DNA from 2 places in the Micromonospora sp. DSM 43699 genome. Region 1 is predicted to be linked to the other one. Evidence: predicted binding sites of a transcription regulator. Region 1 holds the regulator's gene; the other holds the start of a gene.
The links. The regulator HrcA, encoded in region 1, represses chaperone genes, less so after heat shock. The targets are predictions, from matches to a motif close to GGTTNGCACNCTCNNNNNGAGNGTGCNAACC.
Positions count from the first base shown of each region.

Region 2: the regulator HrcA is predicted to act here: its motif matches at 1,639-1,669, upstream of groL (chaperonin GroEL).

Region 1 is NZ_JBTMMT010000036.1:649-11,983, forward strand. It holds gene AC0AIB_RS18280 (16S rRNA (uracil(1498)-N(3))-methyltransferase) at 1-104, opposite strand, end outside; gene dnaJ (molecular chaperone DnaJ) at 340-1,485, opposite strand; gene hrcA (heat-inducible transcriptional repressor HrcA) at 1,559-2,581, opposite strand; gene AC0AIB_RS18295 (DUF4870 domain-containing protein) at 2,819-3,439, shown strand; gene hemW (radical SAM family heme chaperone HemW) at 3,540-4,763, opposite strand; gene AC0AIB_RS18305 (enoyl-CoA hydratase-related protein) at 4,783-5,565, shown strand; gene AC0AIB_RS18310 (hypothetical protein) at 5,663-6,526, shown strand; gene AC0AIB_RS18315 (MOSC domain-containing protein) at 6,552-7,193, opposite strand; gene AC0AIB_RS18320 (carbohydrate ABC transporter permease) at 7,238-8,068, opposite strand; gene AC0AIB_RS18325 (carbohydrate ABC transporter permease) at 8,065-9,051, opposite strand; gene AC0AIB_RS18330 (sugar ABC transporter substrate-binding protein) at 9,048-10,337, opposite strand; gene AC0AIB_RS18335 (GlsB/YeaQ/YmgE family stress response membrane protein) at 10,664-10,951, opposite strand; gene AC0AIB_RS18340 (GlsB/YeaQ/YmgE family stress response membrane protein) at 11,252-11,335, opposite strand, start outside.
Region 2 is NZ_JBTMMT010000124.1:186-6,262, reverse strand. It holds gene AC0AIB_RS30685 (cold-shock protein) at 145-348, shown strand; gene AC0AIB_RS30680 (hypothetical protein) at 620-1,591, shown strand; gene groL (chaperonin GroEL) at 1,870-3,492, shown strand; gene AC0AIB_RS30670 (S8 family serine peptidase) at 3,605-5,995, opposite strand.

The DNA.
Region 1 (11,335 bases):
ACGCGTACCCGTTGCACGGTGGCGGCGTGGTGCCCCTCGGGGCCGTCCAGGGTGAACTGGTCGGCGGTGGGCAGCGATTCGACCAGGAACAGCGACGCGGACACGACAATCAGGCTAACCGGCCGAGCCTGAGCCGGTCGGGGCTGGTCCCACGATCACCCGACCCCGACCCCGACCCCGACCCCGAGCGGGAGCGGGAGCGGGAGCGCCGGCCCGACCCCGACCGGAGCGACGCGGCAGCGCCGGCCCGACCCCGACCGGAGCGACGCGGCAGCGCCGGCCCGACCCCGACAGCCCGACCCCGACCGGAACGATCAGGCGCGAGCCCGAACGGGCCGGTCAGGCGTGGCCGTTGAAGGCGTCGCGCATCCGGGAGAAGAAACCGCCCTGCTTGCTCAGCTCGGCGACCTCCTCGCCCCGGGTCTTGGCGAAGTCCCGCAGCATCTTCTCCTGGTCGGCGTCGAGCTTGGTGGGGGTACGCACGTCGAGGTGGACGTAGAGGTCGCCCCGGCCGGTGCCGCGCAGGTGCGGTACGCCCCGGGCGCGTAGCCGCAGCGTGCTGCCCGGCTGGGTGCCGGCCTTGACGTCGACGGTCTCCTCGCTGTCCAGCGTCTTGATGGTCAGCCGGGTGCCCAGCGCGGCGGCGGTCATCGGGACGGTGACCCGGCAGTGCAGGTCGTCGCCCTTGCGGGAGTAGACGTCGTGCGGGCGCTCGTGGATCTCGACGTAGAGGTCACCGGCGGTGCCACCACCCGGGCCGACCTCGCCCTGCTGGGCCAGCCGGATGCGCATGCCGTCCTCGACCCCGGCGGGGATCTTCACGGTCAGCGAGCGGCGGGTCCGCACCCGGCCGTCGCCGGCGCAGGTGGGACAGGGGTGCGGGATGGTGGTGCCGTAGCCCTGGCAGACGGTGCACGGGCGGGCCGAGACCACCTGGCCGAGGAAGGTCCGCTGCACCGACTGCACCTCGCCCCGGCCCCCGCACGCCTCGCAGGTCGCCAGGTGGGTGCCGGCTGCGGTGCCCGCCCCGGAGCAGGTGGTGCAGAGCACGGCGGTGTCGACGGTGATCGGGGCCTCGACGCCGAAGGCGGTCTCGTGCAGGTCCAGCTCCAGCCGCAGGATCGCGTCGGCACCCGGCCGGGTACGCGGGCGCGGTCCGCGTGCGCCACCGGCGGCGCCGCCGAAGAAGGCGTCCATGATGTCCTGGAAACCGACGAACGGGCCCGCCCCACCGGGGCCACCCGGGCCGCCGGCACCCCCGCCGCCCGGGGCGAGCGGGTCGCCGCCCAGGTCGACGATCTGCCGCTTCCGATCGTCCGACAGGACCTCGTACGCGGCGTTGATGTCCTTGAACTTCTCCTGTGCCTCCGGGTCCGGATTGACGTCCGGGTGGAACTGCCGCGCCAGCTTGCGGTAGGCGCGCTTGATCTCGTCGTCGGAGGCTTCCCGGCTCACGCCGAGGATGCCGTAGTAGTCCCTGGCCACTGCGTTCCGTGTCCTCATGTTCGTCTCGCGTTGCGCCGGTCGGCGGCCGGAGCCGGCCGTCGGCCCTGACTGGTCAGTTCTGGGCCAGCAGCTCGCCCACGTAGCGTGCCACGGCCCGCACCGTGGCGATGGTGCCGGGGTAGTCCATCCGGGTCGGGCCGAGCACACCCAACCCGCCGACGATGGTGCTGCCCGGGCCGTACCCGGTGCTGACCACCGAGGCGGCGCGGAGGTTGTCGATCTCGTTCTCGTCGCCGATCAGCACCCGGGTGGTGCTCGGCTCGGCCTCGCCGATCAGCTTGAGCAGGACCACCTCCTCTTCGAGCGCCTCCAGGATGGGACGCAGCGAACCCTGGAAGTCGAGCAGGCCGCCCCGGGTGAGGTTGGCGGTGCCGGCCAGCGCCAGCCGCTCCTCGGTGCGCTCGACGAGGGTCTCCAGCAGCACGGTGGAGAGGGTGGTCATGGCACCGCGCAGGTGCGGCGCGGACTCCTCGACAAGCGCCTGGACCAACGGCGGGGTGTCGGACAACCGGCTGCCGACCAGCTTCTCGTTGACCAACCGGCGCAGGTCGGTGACGTCGTCGGCGGGCACCGGCGCGGGCAGCTCGACCAGCCGCTGCTCCACCCGCCCGGTGTCGGCGATCATGACCAGCATCAGCCGGGTGGTGGAGATCGGCACCAGCTCCAGGTGCCGCACCGACGAGCGGGCCAGCGACGGGTACTGCACCACGGCGACCTGCCGGGTGAGCTGCGCCAGCAGGCGCACGGTGCGGTGCACGACGTCGTCCAGGTCGACCGCGCCGACCAGGAAGCGCTCGATGGCCCGGCGCTCGGCCGGGCTGAGCGGCTTGACCCGGGAGAGCCGGTCGACGAAGAGGCGGTAGCCGCGGTCGGTGGGCACCCGGCCGGCGCTGGTGTGCGGCTGCCGGATGTAGCCCTCCTCCTCCAGCACCGCCATGTCGTTGCGGACGGTGGCCGGGGAGACCCCGAGCTGGTGCCGCTCGACGAGCGTCTTGCTGCCGACGGGCTCCTGCGTGGCGACGTAGTCCTCGACGATCGCCCGCAGCACGGCGAGCTTGCGGTCGTCGAGACCCATCTCCCACCTCCTGATGCACGTCGACCGGGGCAGCCGCTGCGCCCGGCAACCGCTCTGGCACTCGACTGTAGCGAGTGCCAGTCTACGACGGCAGTACCGCCGCCGCGATGATCAACGACGGACCGTCGGTGTGGCCGCCCCCGGCGGGCGGCCGGCGCGGTCGCTGACCGAACGTCGAGGCCAACCTCACCAGTGTCGCTCTGGTGCGCCCTTGCCGGCAGCCCCTACCGTGGCGGCATGACTGAACCACCTCGCCCGCCCGGCGCGGGGGACGGCTACCCGCCGGACCCGAACGCTGGCCAGGGCTCGCCATACGAGCCACCCACCGCACCACTGTCCGGTGCCCCGGGGTCGGGCGGGTATCCCCCGCCCGGCGGGTATCCGCCGCCCACCGGTGACCAGCCGCCGTCGGGCGGCTACGGTCCGTCCGGTGGCTACCCGCCGCCGGGCGGCTACCCCCCGGCCGGTGGCGGATATCCGACCGCCGGCGCGTACGGCGCCCCGGCCGGTGGCTACGCCAACAACGAGGACAAGACCTGGGCACTTGTCGCGCACTTCGGCGGTGCCGCCGGTGCGCTGATCAGCTTCGGTCCGCTCGGCTTCGTCGCCCCGCTGATCGCCTACCTGGTACGCGGTCAGCAGTCGCCGGCCGTCCGGGCCCAGGCGCTGGCCGCGCTGAACTTCCAGATCCTCTGGTCGATCATCGCGTTCGTGCTGCTCTTCGTGAGCTGGTGCCTGCTCTTCCTGCCCAGCATCGCGGTCGTGGTGATCCAGATCCTGTTCGGGATCATCGCCGGCATGAAGGCCAACGAGGGGCAGGCCTACCGCTACCCGATGTCCACCAGCTTCATCAAGTGAGCCCCGGTCGGCCGCTCCCCCGGCCGGCCGGGCACCACCCCGGGCCGGGCACCGTCGTGCGCCGGCCCGGCACCGCCACGGACCGGCCCGGGTCGCGCGCTCAGGGCAGCAGGTCGCGGACCACCGCGTCGGCCAGCAGCCGGCCGCGCAGGGTGAGCACTGCCCGCCCCTGCGGATAGGCCGAGGGGTCCAGCAGCCCGGCGTCGCGCGCCCGGGCGGCACCGGCCCGGCCGGCGTCGTCAAGCGCGGCAAGCGGCAACCCGGAGGCCAGCCGCAGCCGCAGCATCACGTCCTCCATGTGCGCCTCGGCCGGGGTGAGGACCTCCCGGGCCAGGCCGGGTGAGTGCCCGGCGGCGAGCCGCTGCGCGTACGTCGTGGGGTGTTTGACGTTCCACCAACGCACCCCGCCGACGTGGCTGTGTGCCCCCGGGCCGAGGCCCCACCAGTCGGCGCCGGTCCAGTAGAGCAGGTTGTGCCGGCACCGGGCGGCCTCGGTGCGGGCCCAGTTGGAGACCTCGTACCAGGAGAAACCGGCCGCGTCGAGGGCTGCCTCCGCGGCCAGGTAACGGTCCGCCGCCACGTCGTCGGAGGGGTACGGCAGCTCGCCGCGCCGCATCCGGGCGGCCAGCCGGGTGCCGTCCTCCACGATCAGGGCGTACGCGCTGACGTGGTCGACCCCGGCGGCCACCACCTGCTCCAGTGAGGCGGCGAAGTCCTCGGCGCGCTCCCCCGGCGTACCGTAGATCAGGTCCAGGTTGACGTGGTCGAACCCGGCGTCGCGGGCCTCCCGGGCGGCCTCGGCGGCCCGGCCGGGGCGGTGGGTGCGGTCGAGGATCGCCAGCACCCCGGGGGCGGCGGACTGCATGCCCAGCGAGATCCGGGTGTAGCCGGCGGCCCGCAGGGTCTTCAGCGACTCCGGGGTGACCGACTCGGGGTTGGCCTCGGTGGTCACCTCGGCGTCGGCGGCCAGCCCCCAGGTGCGGTCGATGCCGTCCAGCAGGCGGGCCAGGTCGTCGGCGGGCAGCAGGGTCGGCGTGCCGCCGCCGACGAAGACCGTGTCCACCCTCGGCGGTCGGGCGTCGCCGAGCACCCGGGCGGCGAGCGCCAACTCGGCGAGCACGGTGTCGGCGTACGACTCGCGGTCGGCACCCCCGCCCAACTCGGCGGCGGTGTATGTGTTGAAGTCGCAGTAACCGCACCGGCTGGCGCAGAACGGCACGTGCAGGTACACGCCGAACCCCCGCGCGCCGACGGCACGCAGCGCGGTGGCGGGCAGCGCACCGTCGACGGGAACGGTCTCACCATCTGGAAGGACGCCGGGCATGGCCACTAGTGTGCCCGGCATGACCTCTCCCGACCGACTCGTGCGGGTCGCCACGGCCCGTGGGGTGACCACCCTCACCCTGGACAGCCCGCACAACCGCAACGCGCTGTCCACCGCGCTGATGACCGGGTTGCTGGCCGGGATCGCCGCGGCGGTCGCCGACGAGGCGGTCCGGGTGGTCGTGCTGGACCACACCGGCCCGGTCTTCTGCTCCGGGGCGGACCTGAAGGAGACGGCGGCGGCGTACGCCAGCGGGTCGGTGCCGGCCGGGATGCTCGGCGACGTGCTGGTGGCGGTCCGGGAGTGCCCGAAGCCGGTGCTGGCGAAGGTGGCCGGGCCGGCGCGGGCCGGTGGGCTCGGCCTGATCGCGGCGGCCGACCTGGCGGTCTGCGCGCAGGAGGCGACGTTCGCCTTCACCGAGGTGCGGATCGGGGTGATCCCGGCGGTCATCTCGGCGACCGTGCTGCCCCGGCTGCACCCCCGGGCCGCCGCCGAGCTGTACCTGACCGGGGACACCTTCGACGGCCGGCGGGCCGCCGAGGTGGGTCTGGTGACCGCCGCCGTGCCGGCCGACGGGCTGGACGCGGCGGTGGCCCGGTACTGCGCCTCGCTGGTCCGGGGAGCGCCTGGCGCACTGGCCGGGACGAAGGAGCTGTTGCGCCGGCCGGCGGCCCCCGACCTGCGGGCGGAGATCGCCGAACTGTCCGCCCGGTCCACCGGCTACTTCCTGTCCGCCGAGGGCCGTGAGGGCGTGACTGCCTTCCGCGAGCGGCGGGACGCGGCCTGGGTACCGACGGATTGAGCTGGTTTCTTCTGATTACGCGCGGGAACGTGAACCAGTCGACCGACCCGGGCTCCCAGAATGACGACGTAGGCTGGCTCCGACCCTGAAACAGGAGGTGCGGGTGCGAACACGGACATTCGTGGCAGCCGGTGTGGTGGTGGCGGTGCTCGCCATGCTCGGGGTCTGGGGAGTCCGTCAGCTCGGCGGTCAGCTTCGGCTGCCCACCGCCAGCCGCACCTGCACCGTGCAGGCCGACGGCACCGTGAAGTTGGACGCCGACCAGATGGCCAACGCGGCCACCATCGCCGCGATCGGCATGCAGCGGCAGATGCCCGAGCGGGCCGTGGTGGTCGCGCTGGCCACCGCGTACCAGGAGTCGGGGCTGCGCAACCTCGCCCACGGTGACCGGGACTCGCTCGGCCTGTTCCAGCAGCGACCCAGCCAGGGCTGGGGCACCCCGGACCAGATCCGCGACGAACGGTACGCGGCCAACCGGTTCTACAAGGCGCTGAAGAAGGTCCGTGGCTGGGAACGGATGGAGGTCACCGACGCCGCCCAGGCGGTGCAGCGGTCGGCGTACCCGCAGGCCTACCAGAAGTGGGCGGACGAGTCGCAGGTGCTGGCGCGGGCCCTGTTCGGTGAGGCGACCGGCGCGGTGGCCTGCACGGTCGGGCGTACCCCGGTGATGCGCGGGCAGGCGGCGACCGCCGAGCTGACCCGCGGCCTGACCCTGGACTGGGGGTTGCCCGGTGCCGGCGCGGTGGCCGAACTGACCGACGTGACGGTGCCCGCCGCGGACGCCCGCGACGGCTGGCGGTACGCGCACTGGCTGGTCTCGCACGCCCCCGACCACGGGGTGAAGCGGGTCCGCTTCGGCGGCCTGGAGTGGACCGCCGACAACGGCCGGTGGGCGAAGGTCGCCGACGGCCGGGCCGCCGAGCCCCGGGTGCTGGCCGAGGTCTTCGCCGACCGCACCTGACCGCCCGGTCGGCGGGCCGGTGCGGTCAGCCGGCGACGTTCAACCGGCGACGGACCTTCTCCATCGTCGGCGCGGGCAGTTCGGAGGCGGTGAGCAGCCGGGGCAGCAGCTCCGGTTCCAGGCTCATGGCCCGGAACACCTCGCCGATGGTGACCCCGTGCGCCGGCCGGTCCACCACCTCGACCGGGTCGCCGGCGCCGACCTCACCTTCGCGCAGCACCCGCAGGTACGCCCCGGGCGCGGCCCGGACGGTGAACCGCTTGATCAGGTCGGGCACCCCCCAGAAGCCGGCGAAGGTCATGCACGGGGTGCGCGGTTTGGTGACCTGGAGCAGCGCCGAGCCGACCGCCCAGCGTTCGCCGACCACCGCGCCGGTCACGTCCACCGCCCAGGTGGTCAGGTTCTCGCCGAAGCCGCCGGGGCGGACGTCCCGGCCCAGCTCGGCCGCCCACCATTCGGCGTCCTCCTGCGCGTAGGCGTAGACCGCCTGGTCGGGGCCGCCGTGGTGGGCCCGTTCGCCGATGAAGTCGCCGGCCACCCCGCCGGTACGCAGCGGCACCGGGCCGTCGGCCGGCCGCTTGTCGATGCCGCTGCGCCCGCTCGCGCCGCCCGCCCACTGCGCCTCGGTCACCACGCCGAGATTCACCGCCGTCACCCTGCCCGTCATCGGCCCAGCCTACGACGACCACCCGCCGACGACGGCCCCGCGCCTCAGCCCTTGACCGCGCCGGCCACCAGGCCGGAGACCATCCGCCGCTGCACCAGCAGGAAGAAGACGATCACCGGCAGGGTGAAGAGCGTGGAGGCCGCCATCACCGAACCCCAGGCGGTGTCGTCCCGACCGAAGAAGAAGGTCATCGCCACCGGCAGGGTGTACCGGCTCTGGTCGTTGACGAAGGTCAGCGCGAAGATCAGCTCGTTCCAGGCGGTGATGAAGGAGAAGATGCTGGTCGCCACCAGGCCTGGCGCGACAAGCGGAAAGAGGACCTTCCGGAAGATCTGCGACCGGCTCGCCCCGTCGATCGCGGCGGCCTCCTCCAGTTCCTTCGGCACCGCCGCGACGAAGCCGCGCAGCATCCACACCGCGAACGGCAGCGAGAAGCCCAGGTAGGTCAGGATCAGGCTGGGCAGGGTGTTGTAGAGGCCGAGCCGCTGGATCATCAGGAACAGCGGGATGACCAGCGCCTCCAGCGGGATCATCTGGACCACCAGCAGCATGATCAGGAAGGTGGTCCGCAGCCGGAACCGGAACCGGGCCACCGCCGTCGCGGCCAGCAGCGCCACCAGGCCGCTGAGCACGACCGTGCTCCCCGCGACAAGCACGCTGTTGAGCAGGAAGTCGCCGAAGGTCACCCCCGGGATCAGGTTGCCGGTGAGGATCTCCCGGTAGTGCTCCAGGGTCGGGTGGGCCGGCACCGGCCGGGGGGTGGCCGAGAAGATCTCCCGGTTCGGCTTCAGCGAGGTGGCGACCATCCAGTAGACCGGGAACGCGGCGAAGAGCGCCACCAGCAGGCCCGCGCCGTTGAGGGCGACCTTCTTCACGACCCGTCCTCCTGCCTGAGCACCATCCGGACGTACAGGCCGGTCACCAGCAGCAGGATCAGCGTGAGGATGACCGCGACGGCCGAACCCACGCCGTACTTCGGCGGCGGCGAGAACGCCTCGGCGTACGAGTAGATGGCGAGCATGAACGTCGGCCGGTCCTGGGTGCCGCCGGCCAGCACGAACTGTTGGGTGAACACCTTGAAGTCCCAGATGGTGGAGAGCACCACCAGGATGCCGAAGACCGGCCGCAGCAGCGGGAAGGTGATCTTCCAGAACACCGTCCACGGGCCGGCCCCGTCCACCCGGGCCGCCTCGTGCAGCTCGCTCGGCACACTCTTGAGCCCGGCGAGCACACTCACCGCGATGAACGGGAACGAGTGCCAGACCACCACCAGGGTCAGGATCGCCAAGAACAGCAGCGGCGAGTTGAACCAGCCGTAGCCGGACCAGTCGGTGCGCCCGAAGAGCGCCTGCGACAGCCCGTCCGGCAGGGCGTTGAACGCCCAGGTGACCAGGCCGGAGGTGTCATCGAAGATCCACTTCCAGACGATCGTGCCGGTCAGCGCCGGGGTGGCCCAGGCCAGCATCACGCAGCTGGCCACGAAGGTGGCCATCCTGCGGCCGAGCCGGTGCAGCAGCAGCCCGACCAGGGTGCCCAGCACCATCGTCAGCAGCACGTTCGCCGCCGCGAAGAGCACCGTGTTGCGCAGCACCGTACGGAAGAACGGGTCGCCGAGGATCTGGGTGTAGTTGGCCCACCCGACGAACGGCCATTCGCGGTCGCCGCGCAACTGCCGGACGTTGTCCAGCTTGAAGAACGACATCGCCACCACCTGGCCCAGCGGCCAGAGCAGCAGCACCCCGATGACCACCAGGCAGGGCAGCAGGAGCAGGTACGGCAGGCGGTCCACCCGGCGTCGCCGCCGTACGGGGGTCTCCCGCGCGGCGGCCGCCCCGGTGCGCTCGGTCAGGGTGCTCACTTGGCGTTGAGGATGCTTTCCATCTCGGCGGCGGCGTCGGCGGTGGCCTGCTCGACCGACTTCTGACCCTTGATGACCGAGCTGTTCATCGCCTGGGTGACCGTTCGGGTCCGGCTGACCTCCACCCACTTCGGAGTCAACGGGGTCACCCGGGTGCGTTGCATGGTGCTGGCGAACGCCGCCATCAGCTTGTCGTCGGCGTAGTCGCCGCCCCGGACGAGGTCGGCGTAGACCGGGAAGAAGCCGAGACTGCCGGCGAAGGTCTGCGCGTTCTTCTTGTTCAGCAGCACGGTCAGGTAGTCCCAGGCCAGGTCCTGCCGCTTGCTGTCGCGCCAGAGGGCGAGGTCGGAGCCGCCGGCGAAGGCCGGGGCCGGCCTGCCGTCCGGGCCGGGGATCGGGAACGTGCCCCAGACCTTCTCGATCTCGGGGTTGTCCTTCTTGATCGCGCCGGCCTGCCAGCTTCCGGCGAAGGCCATCGCCGCCTTGCCGGTGGCGAACTGGGTGCGGGCGTCGATCTCGTTCCAGGCGGCGGCGGCGGGCGGGGCGACCTTGTGCACGGTCACCAGGTCGGTCCAGAACTTCACCGCCTGCTGTGCCTGGGGGCTGGTGTAACCGGACTTCCAGGTGCCGCCCTGGTCGGTGGCGATCTCGCCCCCGGCACCCCAGAGGAAGGAGTAGAAGGGCAGCTCGGAGTTGCCGGGCAGGGCGATGCCGTAGGTGCCGGGCTTCTTGGCCTGCACCGCCTTGGCGACCGAGACCAGTTCGTCCCAGTTCTTCGGCGGCTGCACGCCCGCCTCGGCGAACCAGTCGGTGCGGTAGTAGATGGCGCGCACGCCGGCGTACCAGGGGACGCCGTACTGCTTGCCGTCGAGTTGGGCGTTGCGCACCAGGTCCGGCAGGACGTCCTTGCCGTCGGCCCAGTCGCCGAACCGGCCGGAGACGTCGGCGAGGGCCTCCTGGGCCGCCCAGCCCTGGGTCTCGGTGTTGCCCAGCTCGGTGACGTCCGGGCCCTCGCCGCCGGCGAGCGCCGCCTGGAACTTCTTCGGCGCCTCCAGCCAGGGGACGTACTGGACCACCACGTCGGTGTCGGGGTGCCGCTGTTGGAACTCGGTCTCGACGCCGTCGAGGAACGCCGTCTGGGCGGCGCTGCCCTCGCCCATCATCCAGACCGTCAGCTTGCTGTCGTCGGCGGCTTCGTCGTCGCCTGAACCACCGCAGCCGGCGAGCACCATCGCGGCCGAGGCCACGACGGCGGTGACCGGAGCCAGCCGTTTCCACCTGTTCACGCCACTTCTCCCTCGCGCCGTCCGGCACTTACCTTCTTAGCCGCACCCTAGTAGGAAAATTTCCTTTACGACAGGGGGCGGTTCCCGTCCCGGCCGGCAGACCGTCGCCGATGGTGACGGCGGGTGCCGCGAGGGTGCCGACGGCGGCCGCCGCGGATGCCCGGCGAGGCGACCGTATCGCAGGCGGAGGCCCCTGAGGAGGGCCTACGACGGCCCTGTCGGGCTCGAACCGTGGACACGAGGACAAGCGGATGCCCACCCCCCGAACCGGGGAGCGGGCATCCGCTTGGTGGTACGTGCCGACCGGTCACCGACCGGCGGACGGGTCAGCGGTGGCTGACGCCCCGACGCCGGCCAACACCGGCCACCAGGGCCACGGCGATGGCGGCGACGACGACCTGCACCAGCAGCTCGGTCCAGTCGATACCGGCGGTCTCCGTGGCGATGCCCATCGCCCGGGCCAGCACGGTGCCCAGCAGCGCGGCGCCGACACCGATCAGCAGGTGCATCCAGATCGGCATGTTCTGACGACCCGGCACGACCAGGCGGCCCAGCGCGCCGACGATGAGGCCGACGACGAGCGCGGTGATGATGCCCCAGACGGTGAACTCCACGACCGTCCTCCTTCTTCTGTCGATATGTCATTCGATGAGTTGTTGTTGCTGTGGTGATCGATAAGGTTCCCGAAGCGGAGAATCGCGAAACCGGTTCCGGTAACGATCCGGTCTAGATCCCACTACCGGCGGTCGATCCCTCCGGCCGGCTGCGGCGGCGCGGGACGAGCCCCCTCCGGTCAGCTGCGGCGACGCGGGACGAGCTGCACGGCGGGAAGGCCGGTGGCGACCACGGTCGGGACAGACGCGAGCGGGCGCCCGACCCCGAGGGGTGCGGGCGCCCGCTGAGCGGTACGGCTGTTACCGGTGGGAGACGCCGCGGCGACGACCCACGCCGGCCACCAGGGCCACGGCGATGGCGGCGACGACGACCTGCACCAGCAG
Region 2 (6,077 bases), on a different contig from region 1:
TGCGCTGTCGTCACTCCTCGTGTAGCGTGCGATTTCGGTCACCGATTCAGCGGCCTTCACCGACCGCCGAAACGGTGGTTCTCCGCTGTCGGTCCGCCGGCATCCCGGGGTTGTGGAGCGCCGCGCAGAGTGAGGAAGTGCACCGTGGCACAGGGCACCGTCAAGTGGTTCAACTCCGAAAAGGGCTACGGCTTCATCGCCGTCGACGGCGGGCAGGACGTCTTCGTCCACTTCTCCGCCATCGAGATGGACGGCTACAAGGCGCTGGACGACGGTCAGCGGGTGGAGTTCGAGATCGCCCAGGGGCAGAAGGGCCCGCAGGCCGAACGGGTCCGCGTCATCGCCTGACCTCCCACCGCGCGGACGCCCGGTCCCACCGGTCGGTCAGTCCGCGGGACGGATGGCGCCGGGGGTGCGCGCCGGGCAAGATCGTGAACCGTCCAGGCGTCCTCGCTGAGGAGGGTTCATGACCGACCAGTCACCTTCGGGTCCACCCGACCCCGCTGCCGGGTCCCCGGGTGGACCGTGGGGGCCGCCGTCCGGACAGCCCTCCTGGGGGTCGCCGTCCGGCCAGCAGCCCGCAGGGACGCCGCCGGGGCAGCCGCCGTACGGTCCGTCCGTGGCTGGTCCGCCGGGCTGGGGCTACCCGGGTCCCGGCAACCAGCCGCCCGCCGTCGGCAGCCCGTATCCGGGCTACCTGCCGGGTGGCGGTTACCCGCCGGGCGGTGGTCTCCCGCCGTACGCCGGGAGCGGTCCCTGGGGTCCGCAGGACCCGCTGGTCAACCCGCCGTACGCCGGGCTGGACGGTTGGTTCACCCGGTGCACCGGGGCGTTGCGCCGGGGCTGGCGGATCCTGCTGCCGTTGATGCTGCTCACCCAGGTGGTGCCGGCGGTGGCCGTGTCGCTGCTCTCGCTCGGCATGGGCCCGAACGCCGAATCGCTGCCCGCCGACGGCTCGCTTCCCGACGGGTACCTCAGTGACCTGGCGATCTACGGTGCCTCGGTGGCGCTTGTCGCCCTGGCGTTCGGGGTGGTGCAGGGCATCGGCTGGGCCGGCGGCACCTGGGTGGTGGCCCGGCAGGCCGCCGGTCAGCCGACCGACCTGCCCGGCGCGCTGCGCTACGGCGCCCGCCGCTGCCTCGGGCTGTGGGGCTGGATGCTGGTGATGGGGCTGCTCGTCGGGGTCGGCTTCTGCCTCTGCCTGCTGCCCGGCATCTACCTCGCCTTCGCCCTCGCCCTGGCCGGCCCGGTCTACCTGTTCGAGGGGCAGAACCCGATCGGCCGCTCGTTCCGGATGTTCCACGACCGGTTGGGCATGGTGCTCGGCCGGGTGGCGCTGGTCGCGTTGGTGGCGATCCTCGGCAGCGTGCTCGGTGGGGTGGTGGAGTCGGTAGGCACCCTGCCGTTCGGCACCGACCCGTTCACCGCTCCCGGCACCGCCGTGGGTGCGGTGGCGGTGATCCTGGTGAGCGCGGTGCTTGTGGTGCCGGTCTACCTGGTGCAGCTGGTCGGCCTGGTCGTCACGTACGCCGAGCAGCGGGCGCAGGAGGGGCCGGTGAACGCCGCGCGACTGGCGGCGGAACTCGGCTGACCGGCCCGATCGTGCTTGCACTCGGCAGGGGAGAGTGCTAAACAAGTCATTGGCACTCGCATACGCTGAGTGCCAATGGTCGGGGCGGTAGGGCCACGGTCACACCGGCGTCTCGATGGCGTCGGGTGGCACGAGGCCGGTCGTCGCGGGCTGTCCGGCCCGACCGAGGAGGACGTCGTCGTCGCCAGGTGGCGACGTCCCCAAGGTGCGTACACCAGGCGGCCCGTCCGGGGCACAACACCCGGGTGGCCCGTGAGTGTCCAGGAGGACAACACCGTATGGCCAAGATGATCGCGTTCGACGAAGAGGCTCGCCGCGGCCTCGAGCGGGGCATGAACCAGCTCGCCGACGCCGTGAAGGTGACCCTCGGCCCGAAGGGCCGCAACGTGGTGCTCGAGAAGAAGTGGGGTGCCCCCACCATCACCAACGATGGTGTGAGCATCGCCAAGGAGATCGAGCTCGAGGACCCGTACGAGAAGATCGGCGCCGAGCTGGTCAAGGAGGTCGCCAAGAAGACCGACGATGTCGCCGGTGACGGCACGACGACGGCGACCGTCCTGGCCCAGGCCCTGGTGCGCGAGGGTCTGCGCAACGTGGCCGCCGGCGCCAACCCGATGGCCCTGAAGCGGGGCATCGAGGCTGCCGTGGCCAGCGTCTCCGAGGGGCTGTCCCAGCTCGCCAAGGACGTAGAGACCAAGGAGCAGATCGCCTCCACCGCCTCCATCTCCGCCGGTGACAGCACCGTCGGCGAGATCATCGCCGAGGCGATGGACAAGGTCGGCAAGGAAGGCGTCATCACCGTCGAGGAGAGCAACACCTTCGGCCTGGAGCTCGAGCTCACCGAGGGCATGCGCTTCGACAAGGGTTACATCTCCGCGTACTTCATGACCGACCCGGAGCGTATGGAGGCCGTCTTCGACGACCCCTACCTCCTGATCGTCAACAGCAAGATCTCCTCGGTGAAGGACCTGCTCCCGATCCTGGAGAAGGTCATGCAGTCGGGCAAGCCGCTGCTGATCATCTCCGAGGACATCGAGGGCGAGGCCCTGGCGACCCTGGTCGTCAACAAGGTCCGGGGCACCTTCAAGTCGGTCGCCGTCAAGGCGCCGGGCTTCGGTGACCGCCGCAAGGCCATGCTCGCCGACATCGCCATCCTCACCGGTGGCCAGGTCATCAGCGAGGAGGTCGGCCTCAAGCTGGACGCCGTCGGCCTCGACATGCTGGGCCGCGCCCGCAAGGTCGTGGTGACCAAGGACGAGACCACCATCGTCGACGGTGCCGGCGACGCCGACCAGATCCAGGGCCGGGTCAACCAGATTCGGGCCGAGATCGACAAGAGCGACTCCGACTACGACCGCGAGAAGCTGCAGGAGCGGCTGGCCAAGCTGGCCGGCGGCGTCGCGGTGATCAAGGTCGGCGCGGCCACCGAGGTCGAGCTGAAGGAGCGCAAGCACCGCATCGAGGACGCCGTCCGCAACGCGAAGGCCGCCGTCGAGGAGGGCATCGTCCCGGGTGGTGGCGTCGCGCTGGTGCAGGCCGGCAAGACCGCGTTCGACAAGCTGGACCTGGTCGGCGACGAGGCGACCGGTGCCAACATCGTCAAGGTCGCGCTGGACGCCCCGCTGCGGCAGATCGCCGTCAACGCCGGCCTCGAGGGCGGCGTCGTGGTGGAGAAGGTCCGTAACCTCGAAGCGGGTCACGGCCTCAACGCCGCCACCGGTGAGTACGTCGACCTGCTGGCCGCGGGCATCATCGACCCGGCCAAGGTGACCCGGTCGGCGCTGCAGAACGCCGCGTCGATCGCGGCGCTCTTCCTCACCACCGAGGCCGTCGTGGCGGACAAGCCGGAGAAGACCCCGGCCGCCCCGGCTGGCCCGGGTGGCGGGGACATGGACTTCTGAGTCCAGTTCCAACGCCGAAAGGGGCGGGCCGCGCAAGCGGTCCGCCCCTTTCCGTCTTCGTGACCGGGGTTCCGTTCCGTCCGGGGAGCCGGTCCCCGGGGAGGCGGAGCGGTCAGCGCCGGGCTGCCCGTACCGCCGCGTAGGCGTCGACCAGGCCGGCACCGGTCGACGCCGCCACCGGACCGCAACTGAGGTCGGCGGGGCCGGCCGGCTGAGCGGTGTCCCGCAGGATGCTCCGGGTCCGGGCCAGGTCACCGACGAGTGCCGGGTTCGCCGACCACATCAACGCCACCACCCCCGCCACCTGCGGGGTGGCCATCGAGGTGCCGTCCAGGGTGGCGTAGCCGCCGCCGGGCATCGCGGACAGGATCTCCGCCCCCGGGGCGACCAGGTCCGGCTTGGTCGCCCCGCCGACAACGGGACCACGGCTGGAGAACTCGGTGACGGCCCGGTCCCGGCCCACCGCACCCACCGTCAGCACGTCCGGGTACGGCGCCGGCGGGTCGACGATCGACCCGCAGTCCGGCCCGGTGTTCCCGGCGGCGGCCACCACGAGGATGCCCGCGGCGTCCAGCGCGGCTGTCGCCGGACGCAGCGCACCCGGGTCGCAGCCCTCCACCGGCGGGCACCCCCACGAATTGGTGAGCACGTCCGGTGCCCGCTCCGGTCGCCCGTCGGTGAACGGGTTTCCGCCGGCCGGGAACGGGGCCAGCATGAACTGGAGACAGTCCAGGTAGTGCGCCGGGCTGCCCAGGTTGCGGTCGAGGTTGACGCAGCCCACCCACTGCGCGCCGGGGGCCACCCCGATGCCGTCGCGCCCCACCGCGCTGCCCGTGGTGTGGGTGCCGTGGCCGCCGGTGTCGGTCGGGGCGCGGGTGTGGTCCCACGGGTCGTACCAGGAGTCGTCGCCGCCCCGGAAGCTGGCGGCCAGCGTCGGATGGGTGCCGTCGACCCCGGAGTCCGAACTGCCGATCACCACCCCGGCCCCGGTGACGTCCAGCTCCGACCAGACCCGGTCGGCACCGAGCATCCGGATGTTCCACTCCGGGCCGGTCGGCGCGGGCCGATCGCCCCCGCTGACCGGCGCGGGTGCGGGCAACGGCCGGAGCCGCTGGCTGACCAGCACCCGGGCCACCTCGGGCCGCGCGGAGAGCCACGCCCGTACCGCCGGGCCGCCGTCGGTCTCGATCGCGTTGACCAGGTAGTACGGCGTCGGGTCGAGGTGCAGTCGGGCCAGGTCCCGGCGCAACGCGCCCTGGGTACGCTCGGCGGTGGAGACCAGCCGGCGGTAGACCTCGGCGGTCCGTGCGTCCCGGCCGGCGCGGCCCGGCGTACCCGCAGGAAGGCCGGACAGGTCGGCCTGCTCGTGGAGCACCACCAGCAGCCGCTCGCCGTAGAGGCCGGGTCGGCCGGCGGTCACCTCGACCACGCCGACGGTGAGCAGCAGGACGGCCGCGCTCGACGCGGCGACCAGCCGGCTGGGGGCGCGCCCGCGCGGCCGGGCGAGCAGCACCCCGTACCCGATGGCCAGGACGACCGCGACGGCGAGCCCGACGCCGGTCCCGACCGCGACCCAGTACGGCACGTCGCGGGTGGTGGACAGCAGGATCGAGATCTCCTCCGGGTCGGTGAGGGCCAGCGGGCCGAACACCGCCAGGCCGACCAGCCAGCGGACCGGCGCGACCCCGGCGGGTGCGCCGGCCCGCCGGGCCGCCACCTGGCACGCGCCCAGCACGAAACCGACAGGCGGGACGAACAACAGGGTGGGAAGTTGGGCGCCGGACTGGCCGGTGCCGGCCACGAGCAGCAGCAGGACCACCCCGGCGACCAGACCGCCGGCCAGCACGGTACGGGCGGACCGGGGTGGCCCGTGACCGGTGAAGGGGGACCAGAACCGGTCGTCCAGCAGCGCCCCGGCCAGCAGGCCGACCGCCGTCGCGGCTAGCGCGGCGAGCACCGTCTCCAGCAGGCCACCGAGTGCGCCGAGCCAGACCCAGGGCAGCAGCAGGGCCAGTCCGGCGGTGATCGTCAGCAGGGTGACCGCCCGGGGCCGACCAACACCGTCCGCCACTCCGCGCCGGCCACGACCGTCCTGTGGGATCGGGGTGGTCTGCTGGGTGGGGTCCGTGTGGGGTGGGGTGCCCGGACCGGACAGGCGGGTGGTCAGCAGCGCGAGCAGCGTCGCAGTTGCGGCAAGTGCAGCCAGGTACAGCTCGTGGTGCACCTGCGGAAGTGCCCGCAGGGATCCGAGGACCATCAGGGCGAGTGCGGCACCGAGCCACCCACGCCCGGCGGTCCGCACCCGGGCCGAGCGGGGGAGCAGGGCCAGCAACAGCGCCGGCAGGCCGACCAGTAGGGCGGTGGCCAGGCTGAGCGCCGGCCAGAGCCACCCCCACCGGTCCCATCCCGCGGCCACCTGCAACTGCTCGACCGACCAGCCGACCACCTGGAGCAGCGCGGTGAGCGCCACCGTCCAGCCGCCGACCAGCGAGGCGGCCACCACCGGCCACGGGCTGGACGGACGGCCGGCGTGCGGCGGGGGGCGGTAGCCCGGCGGAGGAGGTGCGTCGGCCAGCATCCGGAAA